DNA from 4 places in the Streptomyces sp. NPDC002994 genome. Region 4 is predicted to be linked to each of the others. Evidence: riboswitches for the same ligand, from Rfam matches in the RefSeq annotation. Region 4 holds a riboswitch; each other region holds the start of a gene.

What was found. Region 4 has a riboswitch for cyclic di-AMP ahead of ABZX79_RS15220 (M23 family metallopeptidase). Riboswitches for the same ligand answer to the same signal wherever they lie in the genome.
Positions count from the first base shown of each region.
Region 1: another riboswitch for cyclic di-AMP. It lies ahead of ABZX79_RS29385 (M23 family metallopeptidase); the one in region 4 lies ahead of ABZX79_RS15220 (M23 family metallopeptidase).
Region 2: another riboswitch for cyclic di-AMP. It lies ahead of ABZX79_RS16570 (transglycosylase family protein); the one in region 4 lies ahead of ABZX79_RS15220 (M23 family metallopeptidase).
Region 3: another riboswitch for cyclic di-AMP. It lies ahead of ABZX79_RS28055 (LysM peptidoglycan-binding domain-containing M23 family metallopeptidase); the one in region 4 lies ahead of ABZX79_RS15220 (M23 family metallopeptidase).

Region 1 covers NZ_JBEXNQ010000026.1:109,380-113,538, reverse strand. The annotation lists gene ABZX79_RS29390 (GntR family transcriptional regulator) at 1-655, opposite strand, end outside; gene ABZX79_RS29385 (M23 family metallopeptidase) at 834-1,649, opposite strand; cyclic di-AMP (ydaO/yuaA leader) riboswitch at 1,662-1,830, opposite strand; gene ABZX79_RS29380 (pitrilysin family protein) at 2,056-3,423, opposite strand; gene ABZX79_RS29375 (pitrilysin family protein) at 3,444-4,159, opposite strand, start outside.
Region 2 covers NZ_JBEXNQ010000011.1:22,486-26,644, forward strand. The annotation lists gene ABZX79_RS16560 (septum formation initiator family protein) at 1-413, opposite strand, end outside; gene eno (phosphopyruvate hydratase) at 537-1,823, opposite strand; gene ABZX79_RS16570 (transglycosylase family protein) at 2,050-2,751, opposite strand; cyclic di-AMP (ydaO/yuaA leader) riboswitch at 2,755-2,929, opposite strand; gene ABZX79_RS16575 (transglycosylase family protein) at 3,198-4,154, opposite strand.
Region 3 covers NZ_JBEXNQ010000024.1:48,197-52,355, reverse strand. The annotation lists gene ABZX79_RS28060 (alpha-galactosidase) at 1-1,113, shown strand, start outside; cyclic di-AMP (ydaO/yuaA leader) riboswitch at 1,454-1,627, shown strand; gene ABZX79_RS28055 (LysM peptidoglycan-binding domain-containing M23 family metallopeptidase) at 1,630-2,547, shown strand; gene ABZX79_RS28050 (SGNH/GDSL hydrolase family protein) at 2,737-3,528, shown strand; gene ABZX79_RS28045 (STM4011 family radical SAM protein) at 3,481-4,159, opposite strand, start outside.
Region 4 covers NZ_JBEXNQ010000009.1:269,282-273,440, forward strand. The annotation lists gene ABZX79_RS15210 (PP2C family protein-serine/threonine phosphatase) at 1-677, shown strand, start outside; gene ABZX79_RS15215 (DUF2332 domain-containing protein) at 607-1,599, opposite strand; cyclic di-AMP (ydaO/yuaA leader) riboswitch at 1,858-2,005, shown strand; gene ABZX79_RS15220 (M23 family metallopeptidase) at 2,050-3,120, shown strand; gene ABZX79_RS15225 (PrsW family intramembrane metalloprotease) at 3,280-4,159, opposite strand, start outside.

The DNA of each region.
Region 1 (4,159 bases), on a different contig from region 4:
CCCGCTCGCGCCCTCGTTCACGCTCCGGGCCGGGGCGTCGCAACCGATGCGCGGCCACGGCCCGTTCGGCGTGCAGGGCCGTCAGCGACCGGGCCCGTTCCACGTCACCGCGCGCCACGGCGTCGACGATCGCGGCGTGTTCGGCCCAGGCCTCGGCGGGGCGGGCGTGCTGCTCGACGGCGTACATCCAGGCGATCTTGTGCCTGAGCTGGGTGAGCAGGGCCGTGAGGCCGGGGCTGCCCGACGCCTGGGCGAGCGTCTCGTGAAACCAGGTGCCCAGCGAGCGCAGATCCTCGCCCTCGCCCCGGCGGGCCCGCTCCTGGCCGAGCCTGACCAGGCCGCGCAGCACCTTGAGGTGCGCCTCGGTGCGCCGCTGGGCGGCGCGGGCCGCGCTCAGCGGCTCCAGCAGTGTCCGGACCTCCAGGAGGTCGGCGGCCTCCTGCTCGGTGGGCTCGGCCACGCAGGCGCCCGCGTGCCGGCGGGTGGTGACGAACCCCTCGGACTCCAGTGTGCGCAGAGCCTCGCGCACCGGGACGCGCGAGACACCGTAACGGCGCGCCAGCAGCTCTTCGGTGAGCCGGCTGCCCCGCGCGAAGACACCGGAAACGATGTCGTCACGGATTGCCGTGCATACCGATTGCGCGGGAATGCGCATGACCGAACCTCCGCCTTAATCCCCGCGAAACGCGGTCGATCGACGCTTGTTCGGCGACTCTATTGCAGCATTCCGCAATTTCCGACGGGGGGCGGGAATCCATGGACGGCTTTTGGACATGCACAAGGCCCCGGCGGGGAGCCGGGGCCTTCTGGACGACGAACGGGCGACCGAGCCGTCAGACGTTCACGCCGTGCGCGCGCAGGTACCCGACCGGGTCCATGTCCGAGCCGTACTCGGGCGACGTGCGGGCCTCGAAGTGCAGGTGCGGGCCGGTCGAGTTGCCGGTCGAGCCCGAGAGGCCTATCTGCTGGCCGGAGGCGACGCTCTGGCCGACGGAGACGCCGAGGGACGACAGGTGGCCGTACTGCGTGTACGTGCCGTCGTTCATCCGGATGACGATGTTGTTGCCGTACGCCCCGCCCCAGCCGGCCTCGACGACGGTGCCCGCACCGACGGAGACGACGGAACTGCCGGACGCGGCGCGGAAGTCGACGCCGGAGTGGCTGCCGGAGGACCAGAGGTTACCGCCGGTCTTGTAGCCGGTGGTCACGAAGGAGCCGGCGACCGGGAGGGTGTAGCCACCCAGGCGCTTGCGCTCCGCCTCACGGGCGGCGCGCTCCTTGGCCGCACGCTCCTCGCGCTCCTTCTTGGCGCGCGCCTCGGCCTCGGCCTTGGCTTTGGCCTCCGCCTTGCGCTTGGCTTCCGCCTTGCGCTTGACCTCCGCCTTGCGCTCGGCCTCCGCCTTGTCGGCGGCCTGCTGCTGCTTCTCGGCCTGAGCGGCGATCTGGTCGGCGAGGGAGTCGCCGATGACGATGGCCTGGGTGAGGCCGGTGTCCTCGACGGAGAGGGCCGATCCGGCGGCGAGAGCCGGAGAGGCCAGGCCTCCGATGACGCCGGTCGTCGCGAGGGCGGCGACGCCCGCCATGTTCGCGCTTCTGCGCGTCAGGCGGCTCGGACGACGGTGCTTCCCGGTGGCACGGGTGAACGCCATGGAGTGGCTGATCCTTTCCTTCCTTCTCGCCTACCGGGTTAGCTGACGGGTTCGGAGCAGGAAGGTCTCCTACGGACGCCTGTCGTACGTACGCACGCAGGACGTCCGATTCACCCCAGGGACTGATTGGGTCCCCGGCTCCCCAGGCTCGCGCCTGACGGGGACTCGGCGATGGCTGCCCGGTGCCGCGGATGCGGCTCACTGCTGACGGACAGCCGGACAGACGCTAAGCGGCACATCTTTTAATCACCAAACAGACACGGCGTTTTGTAACGCACCCCACAGGCCAGACAGGCAACCTCCACAACAAACCGGACATACAGGAAGGACCCCGGCAGCCTTTCGGCCGCCGGGGTCCCTCAATCTCCCGCTTTGGGGTGTAACGCGGTCAGTCGCCGACCACGCGTCAGCCTGCGACCACCGTCACGTCGCCGATGCCGAGCGCCCTGACGGGCTCCTCGATCTGCGAAGCGTCGCCGACGAGGATCGTGACCAGCCGGTCCTCGGGGAAGGCGTTGACGACCGCCGCGGTGGCCTCCACGGTGCCCGTCTCGGCGAGGCGGGCGTACATCTGGGCCTGGAAGTCGTCCGGCAGGTGCTGCTCGACCTGGTCGGCGAGCGTGCCGGCGACGGCCGCCGCCGTCTCGTACTTGAGCGGCGCGACACCCACCAGGTTCTGTACGGCGACATCGCGCTCGGCGTCGGTGAGGCCCTCGGCCGCGAGGGTGCGCAGCACCTTCCAGAGGTCATCGAGCGCCGGTCCGGTGGACTCCGTGTCCACCGAGCCACTGATCGCCAGCATCGAGGCGCCCGTACCGTCGGCCGAGGAGCGCAGCACCTGGCCGAAGGCGCGCACGCCGTACGTGTAGCCCTTCTCCTCGCGCAGGACGCGGTCCAGGCGGGAGGTGAGGGTGCCACCCAGGCAGTACGTGCCGAGGACCTGGGCGGGCCAGACACGGTCATGCCGGTCGGGGCCGATCCGGCCGATGAGCAGCTGCGTCTGGACCGCGCCGGGCCGGTCCACGATGACCACACGGCCCGTGTCGTCGGCCGTCACCGGCGGCACGGGGCGGGGCTCGGCCGTGTCACCCTTCCAGGCGCCCAGGGTGTCGGCCAGGATCGCGTCCAGGTCGGTGCCTTCGAGGTCGCCGACGACCACCGCGGTGGCGGTCGCGGGACGCACGTGCGCCGCGTAGAAGCTCTTCACAGCGGCGGAGTCGATACGCTCCACCGTCTCCTCGGTGCCCTGGCGCGGCCGCGACATGCGCGAGGTCGCCGGGAACAGCTCCTTGGAGAGCTGCTTGGCCGCGCGGCGGGACGGGTTGGCCGTCTCGTGCGGGATCTCGTCGAGCCGGTTGGCCACCAGGCGCTCGATCTCGCTGTCCGTGAAGCCGGGCGCCCGCAGCGCGTCGGCGAGCAGGCCGAGCGCCTTGGGCAGCCGGGAGACGGGGACCTCGAGGGAGACCCGGACGCCCGGATGGTCGGCGTACGCGTCGAGTGTGGCGCCGCAGCGCTCCAGCTCGGCGGCGAACTCCTCGGCGGAGTGCTTGTCGGTGCCCTCGGAGAAGGCCCGCGCCATGATCGTGGCCACGCCGTCCAGGCCCGTGGGCTCGGCCTCCAGGGGGGCGGCGAGGAAGACCTCGACGGCCACGACCTGCTGACCGGGGCGGTGGCAGCGCAGCACGGTCAGGCCGTTGGGCAGGGCGCCGCGCTCGGGGGCGGGGAAGGCCCACGGCGTGGGGGTGCCCCCCTGCGGCTGCGGGTGGAACTTCATGCTGACGGCTGCGGTGTCGGTCACTTGTCCGCCCCTTCCTGCGTTCCGGTCTCGCCGGCGGCGTCGGTGGTGTCGTCGGCTGCGGCTTCGGCGCTGTCGGAGTGCGTGGGCTCGTACACCAGGACCGCGCGGTTGTCCGGGCGGAGCCTGGCCTTGGCGACCGCCTGGACCTCCTCCGCCGTGATGTCCAGGACACGCTTGACGGCGGACAGGGCGAGCTGCGGGTCGCCGAACAGGACGGCGTACCGGCACAGTTCGTCGGCGCGGCCCGCGACCGTACCGAGCCGGTCCAGCCACTCGCGCTCCAACTGGGCCTGCGCGCGCTCCATCTCCTCGGGCGTGGGGCCCTCGGCGGCGAAGCGGGCCAGCTCCTCGTCGACGGCGCGCTCGATGTCGGGCACCTCGACGCCGGCCGACGTCTTCACGTCGAGCCAGCCGAGCGAGGGGGCGCCGGCGAGGCGCAGCAGTCCGAAGCCGGCGGCGACGGCCGTCCGGTCGCGGCGGACGAGGCGGTTGTGCAGCCGGGAGGACTCGCCACCGCCGAGGACGGTGAGGGCCAGGTCGGCGGCGTCGGACTCGCGGGTGCCGTCTTGTGGGAGCCGGTAGGCGGCCATCAGCGCGCGGGCCGGGACCTCTTCGCGGATCTCCTCGCGGATCTCCTCGCCGATGATGTCGGGGAGCGTACCGTCACGCGGCGGCTGCTTGCCGTCGTGGTGCGGGATGGAGCCGAAGTACT
Region 2 (4,159 bases), on a different contig from region 4:
GCGCCGCCCTGGTCGTCGCGGCGCCTGTCGCGGGCCTCGGGATCGTAGACGGTGAAGCCCGTCTCTCCCGGCCGTACGAGGTGAAGGTGCTCGCGGGCGAGGCGCTCGATGTACGCGTCGTCCTTGAGCCGGGCCTTCTCGTCGCGGAGCTCCTCGACGCGTTGGCCGGCCTCCCGCATCCGCTGCTGCTGGTCGGCGATCTCGCCGCGCTGCGACACGTACTGCCGCATCGGGTAGGCGAGGGCCACGACCAGCGAGCACAGCACCAGGACGAGGAGCGCCGCCCGGCCGGTGAGCCGGGAGCGGCGGGCCTGACGGCGGGTCTGCGAGCGGTAGACACGGGCGGCGGTCTGCTCGCCGAGCAGCCGAATCCTGGTCGCAGTGGAGAACCGGTCCCGGTCCTTCCCGGCCATGTATCCCGCCTCCCCTGCCGTTACGCACGTACGTCCCCGGACACGGTACGGGACCGCGGCCGGGGACGTACGTACGACTGGCTGTGCTGTGGTGTCAGGGCTTGCTGTCAGCCCTTGCTGTGCTTATCCCTTAAAGCGGGGGAAGGCGGAACGACCCGCGTACACCGCCGCGTCGTCGAGGATCTCCTCGATGCGCAGCAGCTGGTTGTACTTGGCGACGCGCTCGGAGCGGGCCGGGGCGCCGGTCTTGATCTGGCCGCAGTTGGTGGCGACGGCGAGGTCGGCGATGGTGACGTCCTCGGTCTCACCGGAGCGGTGCGACATCATGCACTTGAAGCCGTTGCGCTGCGCGAGCTCGACGGCGTCCAGGGTCTCGGTCAGCGAACCGATCTGGTTGACCTTCACGAGCAGCGAGTTGGCGGCGCCTTCCTCGATGCCGCGGGCCAGGCGCTCCGGGTTGGTGACGAAGAGGTCGTCGCCGACGATCTGGACCTTGGCGCCCAGCTTGTCGGTGAGGACCTTCCAGCCGGCCCAGTCGTCCTCGAAGAGCGGGTCCTCGATGGAGACGAGCGGGTACGCCGCCACGAGCTCCTCGTAGTACTCCGTCATCTCGGCGGCCGAGCGGGACTTGCCCTCGAACTCGTACGAGCCGTCCTTGTAGAACTCGGACGCGGCGACGTCGAGCGCGAGCGCGATCTGCTCGCCCGGGATGTAGCCGGCCTGCTGGATGGCCTCGAGGATGAGGTCGAGCGCGGCGCGGTTGGAGTCCAGGTTCGGGGCGAAGCCGCCCTCGTCGCCGAGGCCGGTGGACAGGCCCTTGGTCTTCAGGACGGACTTGAGGGTGTGGTAGACCTCCGTGCCCCAGCGCAGGGCCTCGGAGAACGACTCGGCGCCGATCGGCGCGATCATGAACTCCTGGATGTCGACGTTGGAGTCGGCGTGCGACCCACCGTTGAGGATGTTCATCATCGGAACGGGCAGCAGGTGCGCGTTCGGGCCGCCGAGGTAGCGGAAGAGCGGCAGGTCCGACGCCTCGGAGGCGGCGTGCGCGACGGCGAGGGAGACGCCGAGGATGGCGTTGGCGCCGAGGGAGGCCTTGTTCTCGGTGGCGTCCAGGTCGAACATGGCCTGGTCGATCAGGCGCTGCTCGGTGGCGTCGTAACCGACGAGCTCCGGGCCGATCTGCTCGATGACGGCGAGGACGGCCTTCTCGACACCCTTGCCCTGGTAGCGGTTCGGGTCACCGTCGCGAAGCTCAATGGCCTCGAACGCTCCGGTGGAGGCACCGGACGGAACAGCAGCACGACCGGTGCTGCCGTCGTCGAGGCCGACCTCGACCTCGACCGTGGGGTTGCCTCGGGAGTCCAGGATTTCCCGGGCTACGACGACGTCGATGGACGGCACGAGCATCTCCTTCTGGGATGTGACGCTAGGGGTGCAGGGTCACTTTGGCCTTGCGACAAGAGCCTAACCGGCTCGGGGGCATCGGTCGGCCGTTCGCCCGCCCCGTGGGACAAGAAGAGGTCCGAATACCCGCAATAGCGGACGTAACTCTTCTGGTCAGTACGGCAGAACCCCGGCCCGGCGCGTACGGGGGGAGCGCGCCGGGCCGGGGTGGTGTGGGGGTGTCGCCGGGTCAGCTCAGGTGCAGCTGCTGGCCCGGGTAGATGACATCGGCGTCGCTGACGATGTCCTTGTTCAGCTCGAAGAGCTTCTCCCAGCCGCCCTTGACCTTCTTCGCGTCGGCGATCTTGCCGAGGGTGTCGCCGGACTTGACCTTGTACTCGCCGTCACCCTTCTTGATCTCGGCGGGCGCGGCGGGCTTCGCGGTCTCGGCCTTGGGCTCGGCCTTGGGCTCGGAGCGGACCTCGCTGCGCGAGGCGGGCTGCTCGGCGGCGCGCGGGGCGGCCTGCTCCTGCTTCTTCTCCGTGGAACCGGAGGTGTCGACACCCGGGTCGACACCGTCGTTGGTCAGGCCGCCGGCACCGGCGCAGGCCCAGGCGCCCGGGCCCTGCATGTCGAGGAGCTTCTCGGCGGTGGCGATCTGCTGCGCCTTGGACGCCTTGTCGGCGGTCGGGGCGTACTGCGTGCCACCGGCCGCGGCCCAGCTGGACGCGGAGAACTGCAGGCCGCCGTAGTAGCCGTTGCCCGTGTTGATGGACCAGTTGCCGCCGGACTCGCACTGGGCGACAGCGTCCCAGGTCTCGACGGAAGCGGCGGAGGCCGAGGTCGCGCCCATCAGCGGGACGGCGACAGCGGCGCCGGTGATACCGGCGAACGCGGCGAAACGCATGGCCTTGGACGGGGCACGGTGCTTGGCCTTGCTGGAAAACAGCATGCGACATCTCCTCACCGACGCCTACGAGGTGAGCTGTCGGGTTCGGGCCAAGTGAGTGCCCGGCCGCACGACGACCTGCGTCGCGCGGCTTTACCCCAAGCCGGTTCCGTTCGTCTTTCGACGTCCGGGCCCGGCGCCTACCTGGGTCCCCCGCTCCTGCCTACGGCGCTTTACGCGTCAGTTCCCCCCGGCCGCCGGCAGGATTCGGCGTGACGGTCGACGGGGCCCGCGGTGGCGAGCGGTCTGACGGTAAACACATGAGCCCTTGATGTTCAAAGACGCACATCAGGGAGATATCGCCCTTCCCTGCCCTTACCTGACCCACATTCGCGCAGGTCAGGGGAGGAACGGGCGGATCGTCCGGGCCGCGCCCACCAGTTGAGGCAAAGAGACCCTTGTCTCACTTATGCCAAACTGGACATAGCGGCCCGAACTACCCCCCGAAATCAGCCCAGATCGAGGCTCTGGCCAGGGACGATGAGGTCCGGGTCGGAGCCGACGGTCTTCTCGTTCGCGGCATAGAGCGCGGCCCAGCCGCCGCTCACGTCGTGCGCGTCGGCGATGGCCCAGAGGTTGTCACCGGCGCGGACGGTGTACTCGCCGTCGGCGTTGGCGGCGTCACGTGTCGATCCGTCACCTCGGGAGGCGTGGCGGCCCGATTCGCGCCCGATGCCCGGATCACCGGATACGGCGCTGTCGGCTTCCCGCGCCTCTTCGCCGCGGTGCTTGCCCTTGGAGGTGCCCTCCTCGGGGGTGGGCGAGGCGGTCCCGGGGGAGGGGGCCTCGGGGTCGTCAGACGTCTTGGCGTCCTCGGACACCGGGGGCGCCGTCGGCTCAGCGGTTTCGTCCGCCTTGTCGGCCTTGTCAGCCTCGTCAGCCTTGTCGGCCTTCACGCTCTCGTCGCCGGTCCCGGCGGGCGCCTCGGTCGTCGGCTCGGACGGCTCCTGGGTCTCGGCGTTCTCCGGCGTCGCGGTCGACGTGTCGTCCTTCGGCTCGGCGGTCGCACCGTCATCCGGGGCGGCGTCGTCACCCTCCGTCAGGCCGGAGATGAGCGCGCAGCTCGGCCACGCCTGCGGTCCCTGGTCGGCCAGCACCTTCTCCGCCACCTGGATCTGCTGGGAGCGGCTGGCGAGGTCGGCGCGCGGCGCGTAGGCCGTACCGCCGAACTTCTGCCAGTTCTCCGGGGAGAACTGAAGCCCGCCGTAGTAGCCGTTACCGAGGTCGGCGCTCCACATGCCGCCGCTCTCGCAATCGGCGACTCGGTCCCAGGTCGTGGCTTCGGCAGCGTTCGCGCCGGTCGCGCCGAGCAGCGGGATGGCGATGGCCGATCCGGCGACTCCTGCCGCGACGACGAGAGCTGGAGCCTGACGGGGGCGGCGGTGCTTACCGTTCCCGGAGCGCATGCGGT
Region 3 (4,159 bases), on a different contig from region 4:
CGGGCCGCGGACATCGGTGTCGAGCTGTTCGTCGTGGACGACGCGTGGTTCGGCGCGCGGGTCAGCGACCGCGCCGGGCTCGGGGACTGGACGCCGAATCCGGACCGCTTCCCCGGCGGGCTGAAGCCGCTGGCCGACGAAGTGCACGGGCTGGGCATGCGGTTCGGGATCTGGGTCGAGCCCGAGATGGTCAACGCCGACAGCGATCTGTACCGGGCGCATCCCGACTGGGTGCAGCATCATCCGGGGCGCACCCGCACGGAGTTCCGTAACCAGCTTGTCCTCAATCTGGCGCGGGACGACGTCCAGGCGTACCTCTGGGAGCAGCTCGACGGGTTGCTGTCGAGCGCTCCGATCGATTATGTGAAGTGGGACTTCAACCGCTGCTTCACCGACGCGGGCTGGCCGGGCGAACCGTACCCGCAGCGGCTGTGGACCGAGCACGTGCACGCCCTGTACGCGCTCCTCGACCGGCTGCGGGCCGCGCATCCCGGCGTCGCCTTCGAGTCGTGCTCGGGCGGCGGCGGCCGGATCGACCTCGGGATTCTGTCCCGTACCGACCAGGTGTGGACGTCCGACAACACCGACCCGCTGGACCGGCTCGCCATCCAGCACGGCTTCAGCCAGCTGCACCCGGCGCGGGCGATGGCCGCGTGGGTCACCGACAGCCCGAACACTCAGCTCAACGGGCGGGTCAGCTCGCTGCGCTTCCGCTTCGTGAGCGCGATGGCGGGCGTGCTCGGCATCGGCGGCGATCTGACCGGCTGGGGCGAGGACGAGATCGCCGAGGCGCGCGAGTGGGTGGACCTGTACAAGGAGATCAGGCCGGTGGTGCAGCACGGCGAGCTGTACCGGCTGCGGGCGCCCGACGGCGGGCTCAGCGCCGTTCAGTACGTGCGCGGTGACGACACCGTCGTCCTCGCCTGGCTCCAGGCGCAGCATTACGGCGAGGAGCAGCCGCCGCTGCGTCTGCGCGGGCTGGACCCGGCTGCGGCGTACGCCTGCCTCGACACCTCTGCCGTGCACCGGGGTTCCGTACTGCTCCACCGGGGGCTTCGCACCGCGCTGCGCGGCGATCTCGACGCGGCGGTCTTCCGGCTGCGGAGGACGTGAGCCCTGGGATTTGACGCCCTTACAGTGCAGTGCGGGAGGTAAGTGGCAGTTAGGGCGAAACGGACCATTTCGGTGTAACTCCCCATGGGGGTACGGGAAATGGCGGGGCTGCTGGTGAGCAGGATCATATTCGTGACGGTGCGTGGCGAAGCGCTGCGAGGAAATGCCAGTTGGCGGGCGGGGCGTAAAGATCCGTAATCCACAGAGGGTGACGGGAATTGCTCCATGAATTCTCGTGGGGCAATGGCGGAATGAATGGACTGGCTTGTACGGGAGAGCCGCGTCGGCTTACGGTCACCGTCAATCCGGGTGGACCGCCGAATCCTGCCACCTCCCGGAATCCGCACTCACACTCACTCACGCGTGGCAGGAGCGGGGGAACCAGGTAAGTACGCCGGTCATCGGGGAAGTTCCCCGTCCGGACCGGCTTTGGGGTTAAGTCGCGCACCAGCGCGGCCGGGCATCTCCAGCCCGAACCCGACAGCTCACCTCGTAGGCGCCGGAGAGGAATGTTCCATGCCCGCAAAGGGTAAGCACCGCCGCCCGAGGTCCAACTCGCTCACTCGCGGATTCGTCGCCGCCGGAACGGGCGGGGCCGTACTCGCACTTCCGCTCATCGCCGCCACCGGTGCGAACGCCGCGGAGAAGGCGGCCCCGGCCGCCGCGTCCGCCGGCAAGTCCGCCCCCTCGGCCGCTTCCGAGAAGGCCGCGCCGACGAAGAAGGCCGGCACCAAGACCTACTCCGTGGTCTCCGGCGACTACCTGTCGAAGATCGCCGACGAGCAGGACGTGCGGGGCGGCTGGCAGAAGCTGTACGACGACAACCGTGAGGTCGTCGGCGGCAACCCCTCGCTGATCCTGCCCGGCATGAAGCTGACCATCGGTGCGAAGGCCGCTGCCCCCGCGAAGGCCGCCGCCCCGGCGAAGGCCGCTCCGGCGAAGCCCGCCCCCGTGAAGGCGGCCCCCAAGGCCGCCCCGAAGGCCGAGGCCCCCAAGGCCGCCCCCGCGGCCGCCGCGCCGAGCACCGGATCCGGCTTCACCGCCCCGGTCTCCGCGGGCGTCACCACCCCGTACCGCATGGCCGGCGGCAGCTGGTCCAGCGGCTACCACACGGGCGTCGACTTCTCCGCGTCCAGCGGTACCCCGGTCAAGGCGGTCGGTGCCGGCACCGTGGTCTCCGCGGGCTGGAGCGGCTCGTACGGCAACGAGGTCGTCATCAAGCACGAGGACGGCCGCTACTCGCAGTACGCCCACCTGTCCTCGCTGTCCGTCTCCTCCGGCCAGAGCGTCGGCGGCGGCACCCAGATCGGCCTCTCCGGCAGCACGGGCAACTCCACCGGCCCGCACCTGCACTTCGAGATCCGGACCGGCCCGAGCTACGGCTCGGACGTCGACCCGCTGGCCTACCTGCGCGGCCACGGCGTCACCATCTGAACCATCTGATCTGCCTGCACGCTCTCGTACGCCCCCTTTTCGCTGCCACATCCGGCGGCAAAAGGGGGCGTACGTGCTTTTTCGGTCTATTCCGGGTTGGGTGAATCTTGACCGGTGTCATATATCACGCTGCGTCAACCCCTCCCTACGGTGGCGTAGGTCACTCGCTCCAGTGAAGGATGTGCCGACGTGGCAGACGATTCGAGATCATTCAATGCAGTCACGATCGGGTCGTACGCGGCGATCGGCGACAGCTTCACCGAAGGCGTCGGAGATCCCGGACCCGACGGTGCGTTCATCGGCTGGGCCGACCGGCTCGCCGTACTCCTCGACGACCGCGTCCCCGAGCACACCTTCCGCTACGCCAACCTCGCCGTACGCGGCCGTCTCCTCGACCAGATCGTGGCCGAGCAGGTCCCGCGCGCTAAGGAGTTGGCACCCGATCTGGTGAGCTTCTGCGCCGGGGGCAACGACATCCTCCGGCCGGGCAGCGACCCCGACGACGTCGCCGAGCGCTTCGAACGGGCCGTCGCGGACCTCACCAACGCCGTGGGCACCGTCATGGTGACCACCGGCTTCGACACGCGCGGCATTCCCGTGCTGCGCCATCTGCGGGGCAAGATCGCGACGTACACGGCGCACGTACGGGCGGTCGCCGACCGGTACGACTGCCCGGTGCTCGACCTGTGGTCGCTCAAGTCCGTACAGGACAGGCGCGCCTGGGACGGCGACCGGCTGCACCTCTCGCCCGAGGGGCACACCCGGGTCGCCCTGCGCGCCGCCCAGGTGCTCGGGCTCGACGTACCGGCCGACCCGGACCAGGCGTGGCCGCCGCAGGCGCCGCGCGGCACGCTGGAGGCGCGCCGGGACAACATCCAGTGGGCGCGGGAGCACTTGGTGCCGTGGATCGGGCGGCGGCTGCGCGGGGAGTCGTCAGGTGATCACGTCGAGGCGAAGAGGCCCGATCTGCTGCCCCTGTGAGGGCAGGCGGGTGGCGGCCGGTACGCGCTCCAGAACGCCGCCCGCGAACACGTCGTACAGCGGCAGCGTCTCCAGGTGGACGTAGCCGATGTGACAGTCGCAGGCGGCGAGGGGGCAGGCGCGCGGGCGCAGTGCCTGGCGGTACGAGCCGTCGTAGAGATTGCCGAGTTCGGTGGGCACGAAGTGGCAGCGGCGGACCCCGCCTTCGCCGTCCACCGAGATCACCGACTCGCCGGTCCGGCAGGGGAGACCGGCGGAGGCGTGGGGGTGGCGGCTGTACGGGAAAAGGGGGTCCAGGGCCGTCCAGTGGCCGGCTTCCTCGTCCGTGTAGGTGCGGCCTTCCGCCGCGTTGATCCACAGGTAGACCTCGGAGGGGAGCGCGGCGCGCAGCCTGCGCGCCTCTTCGAGATGTTCGGGGAAGCCGACGACGCCGACGCTGAAACGCACGCCACCGGCGGTGAGTTCGCGGCACTTGGCGAGGAAGCGGTCGTACGGTGTCTGGCCCGGGTGGTACGTGCACCACAGCGCCAGCGTGCCGAGGTCGGCGCCGGCTTCGCCTTCGGTGAGCCAGTCGGTGCGGCAGCTCAGGTTCGTCTGGATGGCGACGCGCCGGATGTGCGGCAGCCGGGAC
Region 4 (4,159 bases):
ACGTACGCGGCAAGGGGCTCGAGGCGGTGGAGGCGGTGGCGGTCGTCATCGGGGCGTTCCGGGAGGCCGCCGAGCAGGAGAGCTCGCTCGAGGGCGTCGCGCAGCGGCTGGAGCGGGCGCTCACGCGGGAGGGCGCGCGGCGCGCCGGGCTGGACGCCTTCGAGGGGTTCACGACCGCCGTACTCGCCGAGATCCCGCGCGGTGAGGCAATGGTGCGGGTGGTCAACCGCGGGCACCCTGAGCCGCTGCTGCTGTACGCCGACGGGGATGTCGCGGAGATCGTGCCGGCCGCGGCCGCGCTGCCGCTGGGGATGGGCGAGCTGGGCGCCTGGCCGGACCGGGCGCAGGAGTACGCGTTCCCGGCGGGCGCCACGCTGCTGCTCTACACGGACGGCCTGTCCGAGGCGCGCAATGCCGCGGGTGTCTTCTACGATCCCGCCGCGCGGCTGCGCGGGCGGATCTTCCCGGGGCCCGAGGAACTGCTGGACGCGCTCACCGACGACGTACGGCGGCACACGGCCGGAGCCGCCACGGACGACATGGCCCTGCTCGCGGTCGGGCGGCCCGCCGAGGGGCAGCAGGACCGCCGCAGGACCGTGAGCCTGGTCAGGCGGGCCCATGCCCACCGTCTGCCGGACGGCCGAACCAGTGCAGGCTCTGGCCGTGCGGGGCCGTGAAGGCGACCGCGCGCTCGTCGATGGCGAGGGTGAGCAGGTGCTCGTCGTCGGGGGCGGGCGCGTCGAGCCAAGGGAGCACGGTGTGGTGCTCGTTGGAGATCCAGTGGCCCGGCAGTGCGCGCACGAGCGCGGCGAACTCCTCGCGGCGGGCGAGCGGCAGGTACGTCAGTACGGCGGTGTGGAAGACGACCAGAGTCGCGTCCGCCGGGGCCTCGGCGGCCAGCGCCGGGAGTTGGTCGACGAGGTCGCCGCGGACGATGCGCGGGCGGGGCGCCGTACGTACGGCCTCGATGGCGGCGAGCTGCTGCCGGGGGCGGTCCACCTGGCCGGGCCAGATCAGTGACTGGAGCCAGCGGACGTCGTCCTCGTCGGTGGTGTCGAGCGGGTTGAGATCGATGCCTGCCCGCCATGCGATGTCGGGGAGCGCGGTGGGGAGGGGCGCGGGGCCCTCCGTACGGCAGTCGAAGGTGACGGGGGAGGTGCCCAGGGTGGCGCCGCCGTTGTAGCGGTAGGCGTAGCGGTCGGGGTGGAGGCACAGACCGGCGGAGGCTCCGACCTCGATGAGGGCGAGCGGCTGGGGGAGCGCGGCGAGGAGGGGCAGGAGGGTGGCGCAGCGGGCGGGCTCGTTGGTCTGGGTGAAGCGGGCCAGCATGACTTCGCGTACGTCGTCCCAGTGGGCCAGGGTCCAGGCGCGGAAGGGCGCCCACCGGTCGTACGGGCCACCGAGGAAACGGACGGCGGCGAGGAGGAGATTGGGCTGCTGCTTGTTGCCGGGCGGCAGGGCGGCGATGAGGGCGCAGAGGTCCTGGTCCTCGCTGATGCGGGCGGTGAGTTCGGCGTAGGCGGGAGAAACGCCGCGCGCCTGCTGCTGGGAGAACTCGCGGTAGCGATCGGCGACCGACTGCGTGCTGTTGAAAACCATGTGCCGAAGCTAGCGCCCCATCCGGCGCCGCGACCGTGCGTAATCGCGATATGCCCCTCCGCATAACAATTGACGAACCGTCATGGTGGAGATGTTTCCTGAGGGGCGGTCAACTCGTCCGGCTGTGGGCGTTTGTGTCCTGGTTGGTTCAGGCCAATGCCCTTAACGATCAACAGGAACAGCTTGGAAAGCATGCCCGGTGTCTATTAACGTTCGATAACGCAGCGCGGTCGTCCCAGTCGTCGCAAGAGACGGCACCGTGCGCACGCGCCGAATTCCGCAAGGGAACCGGGGAACCATGTTCCTTGGGGTGAATCGGGTCATTTCGTACCAACGAAGCGGCCCGTAGGAGACCTTCCTGCTCCGAACCCGTCAGCTAACCCGGTAGGCGAGAAGGAAGGAAAGGAGCACGCCTCCGTGGCGTCCAACAGTCCTGCCCCCCAGGCGACCCTGCCCCCTTACGGGGTACCCCGCGACAGTGAGAATCACGTCGGCGGGGAAGAAACTTGGGAAGAGTGGAATCCCACTGAGGAATCCGTCCGGCCCGTACGCGGCCGCCACCGCGTCGCCAAGCAGCGCGGCGGACTCGGTCGCAGCTCCACGGTTCTCGGCGTCGGCGTCATAGCCGCGGTCGGCGCGGGCGGCATCGCCACCGCGCAGGACAAGCCGGCCATCTCGATCTCCCTCCCCGACCTTCCCGACTCGTTTACGGACTCGCTGCCCGACGCCAAGTCCCTTCCCGGCGTCGGGTCTTTCATGTCCGACGACTCCGGATCGGGTTCGCGGGCGGGCACCCCGGGCGAAGCGGTCCTGGCCGCCGCCCCCCTCACCACCGCGGGCGTCACCACCGCCGACGCGCAGCAGGGCACCACCGACGCGGGCGAGGCGCTGCGCGCCCGCATCCTCCAGCAGGCCGAGCAGCAGCAGGCCGCCGCCGACGCCGAGGTGAAGCTGGCCGCCGAGAAGGAGGCCGCCGAGAAGGCCGCGGCCGAGGCGAAGCAGCAGCAGAGCGCGGCGGAGGCCAAGGCAGCCGAGGAGAAGCGCGAGGCCGAGGAGAAGAAGCGGCAGGCGGAGGAAGAGGCCGCGCGCAAGGCGGAGGAGGAGCGGCTGGCCAAGCTCGCCGCCAGCTACTCGCTGCCCACCTCGTCGTACACGCTCACCTCCACCTACGGCCAGTCCGGCTCGATGTGGTCCTCCGGCCAGCACACCGGCCTCGACTTCGCCGCCCCGACGGGCACGCCGGTCAAGGCCGTGCACGGCGGCACGATCAAGTCCGCGGGCTGGTCGGGCTCGTACGGCTACCGCATCGTCCTGGAGCTCCCGGACGGTACGGAGGTCTGGTACTGCCACCTCTCCTCGATGACCGTCACGTCCGGCGATGTCGGTACGGGCGAGGTCATCGGCCGCGTGGGCGCCACCGGCAATGTGACGGGGCCGCACCTGCACCTCGAGGTGCACACGCCCGGCGGCGCGGGCGTCGACCCGGCGGCGTGGCTGCGCGGCAAGGGTCTTTCCGTCTGACGGCAACCTCCGCAGTCCCCGGCAGTCCTGGCGCACGCCCCCCGAGCCAGGGCTGCCGGTCTGTGTGTACGGCGCAAGTCCCCAGCCCCAGTTCGGGAAGGGGCGGGTAGGGAAAAGCGCCGCAGGCACCGACCAACGGCCGCCTCCGTCTGAGACCCGCTACTGCTGCCGGTACGGGTTGTACGCGGCGTAGTTCCGGTGCGGTGCGGGGTGCTGGGAGGGCGGCGGCCCGTACCCGTACGGCTGCCACGGTGGCTGCCACGGCGGCGGTGTCCGCAACCGCCCCGTCGCCCGCGCCGCGTACTCCAGGGCCGGTCCCGCCACCTCCCTGCGCTGCCACAGGTGGTGCAGCAGCTCCTGTTCGCGCGCCGTGAAGTCCGGGCCCACCGTGCCGCGGTGTGCCCGGTGGCGCAGGAAGGCGAGGGATGTGGCGAAGGCCTCGTACTCGGCGACGGCCCGGGCGGCGGCGCGGCCTCCGGGGGCACCTGCTCCGTGCGCATGTGCTCCGTGCGTACGGGCCGCCGCGTCCCGCGCCAGCGAGCGGGCCCGCATGGAGGAGAGCGCGAGCGGCTCGCCGGGCAGCAGCCAGCCGGCGGCGGCATAGGCGGGCAGCTCGGCGGCTATCGTGCCCAGCTCGCGCTGGCGCGTCCAGACCACCAGCCAGGTCAGCAGCGCGAAGGCGGGGACCATGAAGCAGGCGTACACGAGGTAGAAGCCGTACCCCCCGAAGACCGCCGAACCGTTCCACAGGGCGTGCATGCCCATGGCGAACACCAGGCCGAGCAGCGGCAGCGCGATGCGCCGCCACCGCCCCCGGCGGCGCGGCGGCGCGAGCGCGGCGAGCCCGAAGCCGATGCCTGTCAGCACCGTGAACAGCGGGTGCGCGAACGGCGACATCACTATGCGTACGAAGAAGGTCGCCGCGGTCACCGACGCGAGGCCGGAGGCGCCTGCTTCCTGGTCCTCGCCGAAGGCGTTGCCGAGATAGAGGATGTTCTCGGTGAAGGCGAAGCCGGTCGCCGTGAACCCGGCGACGACC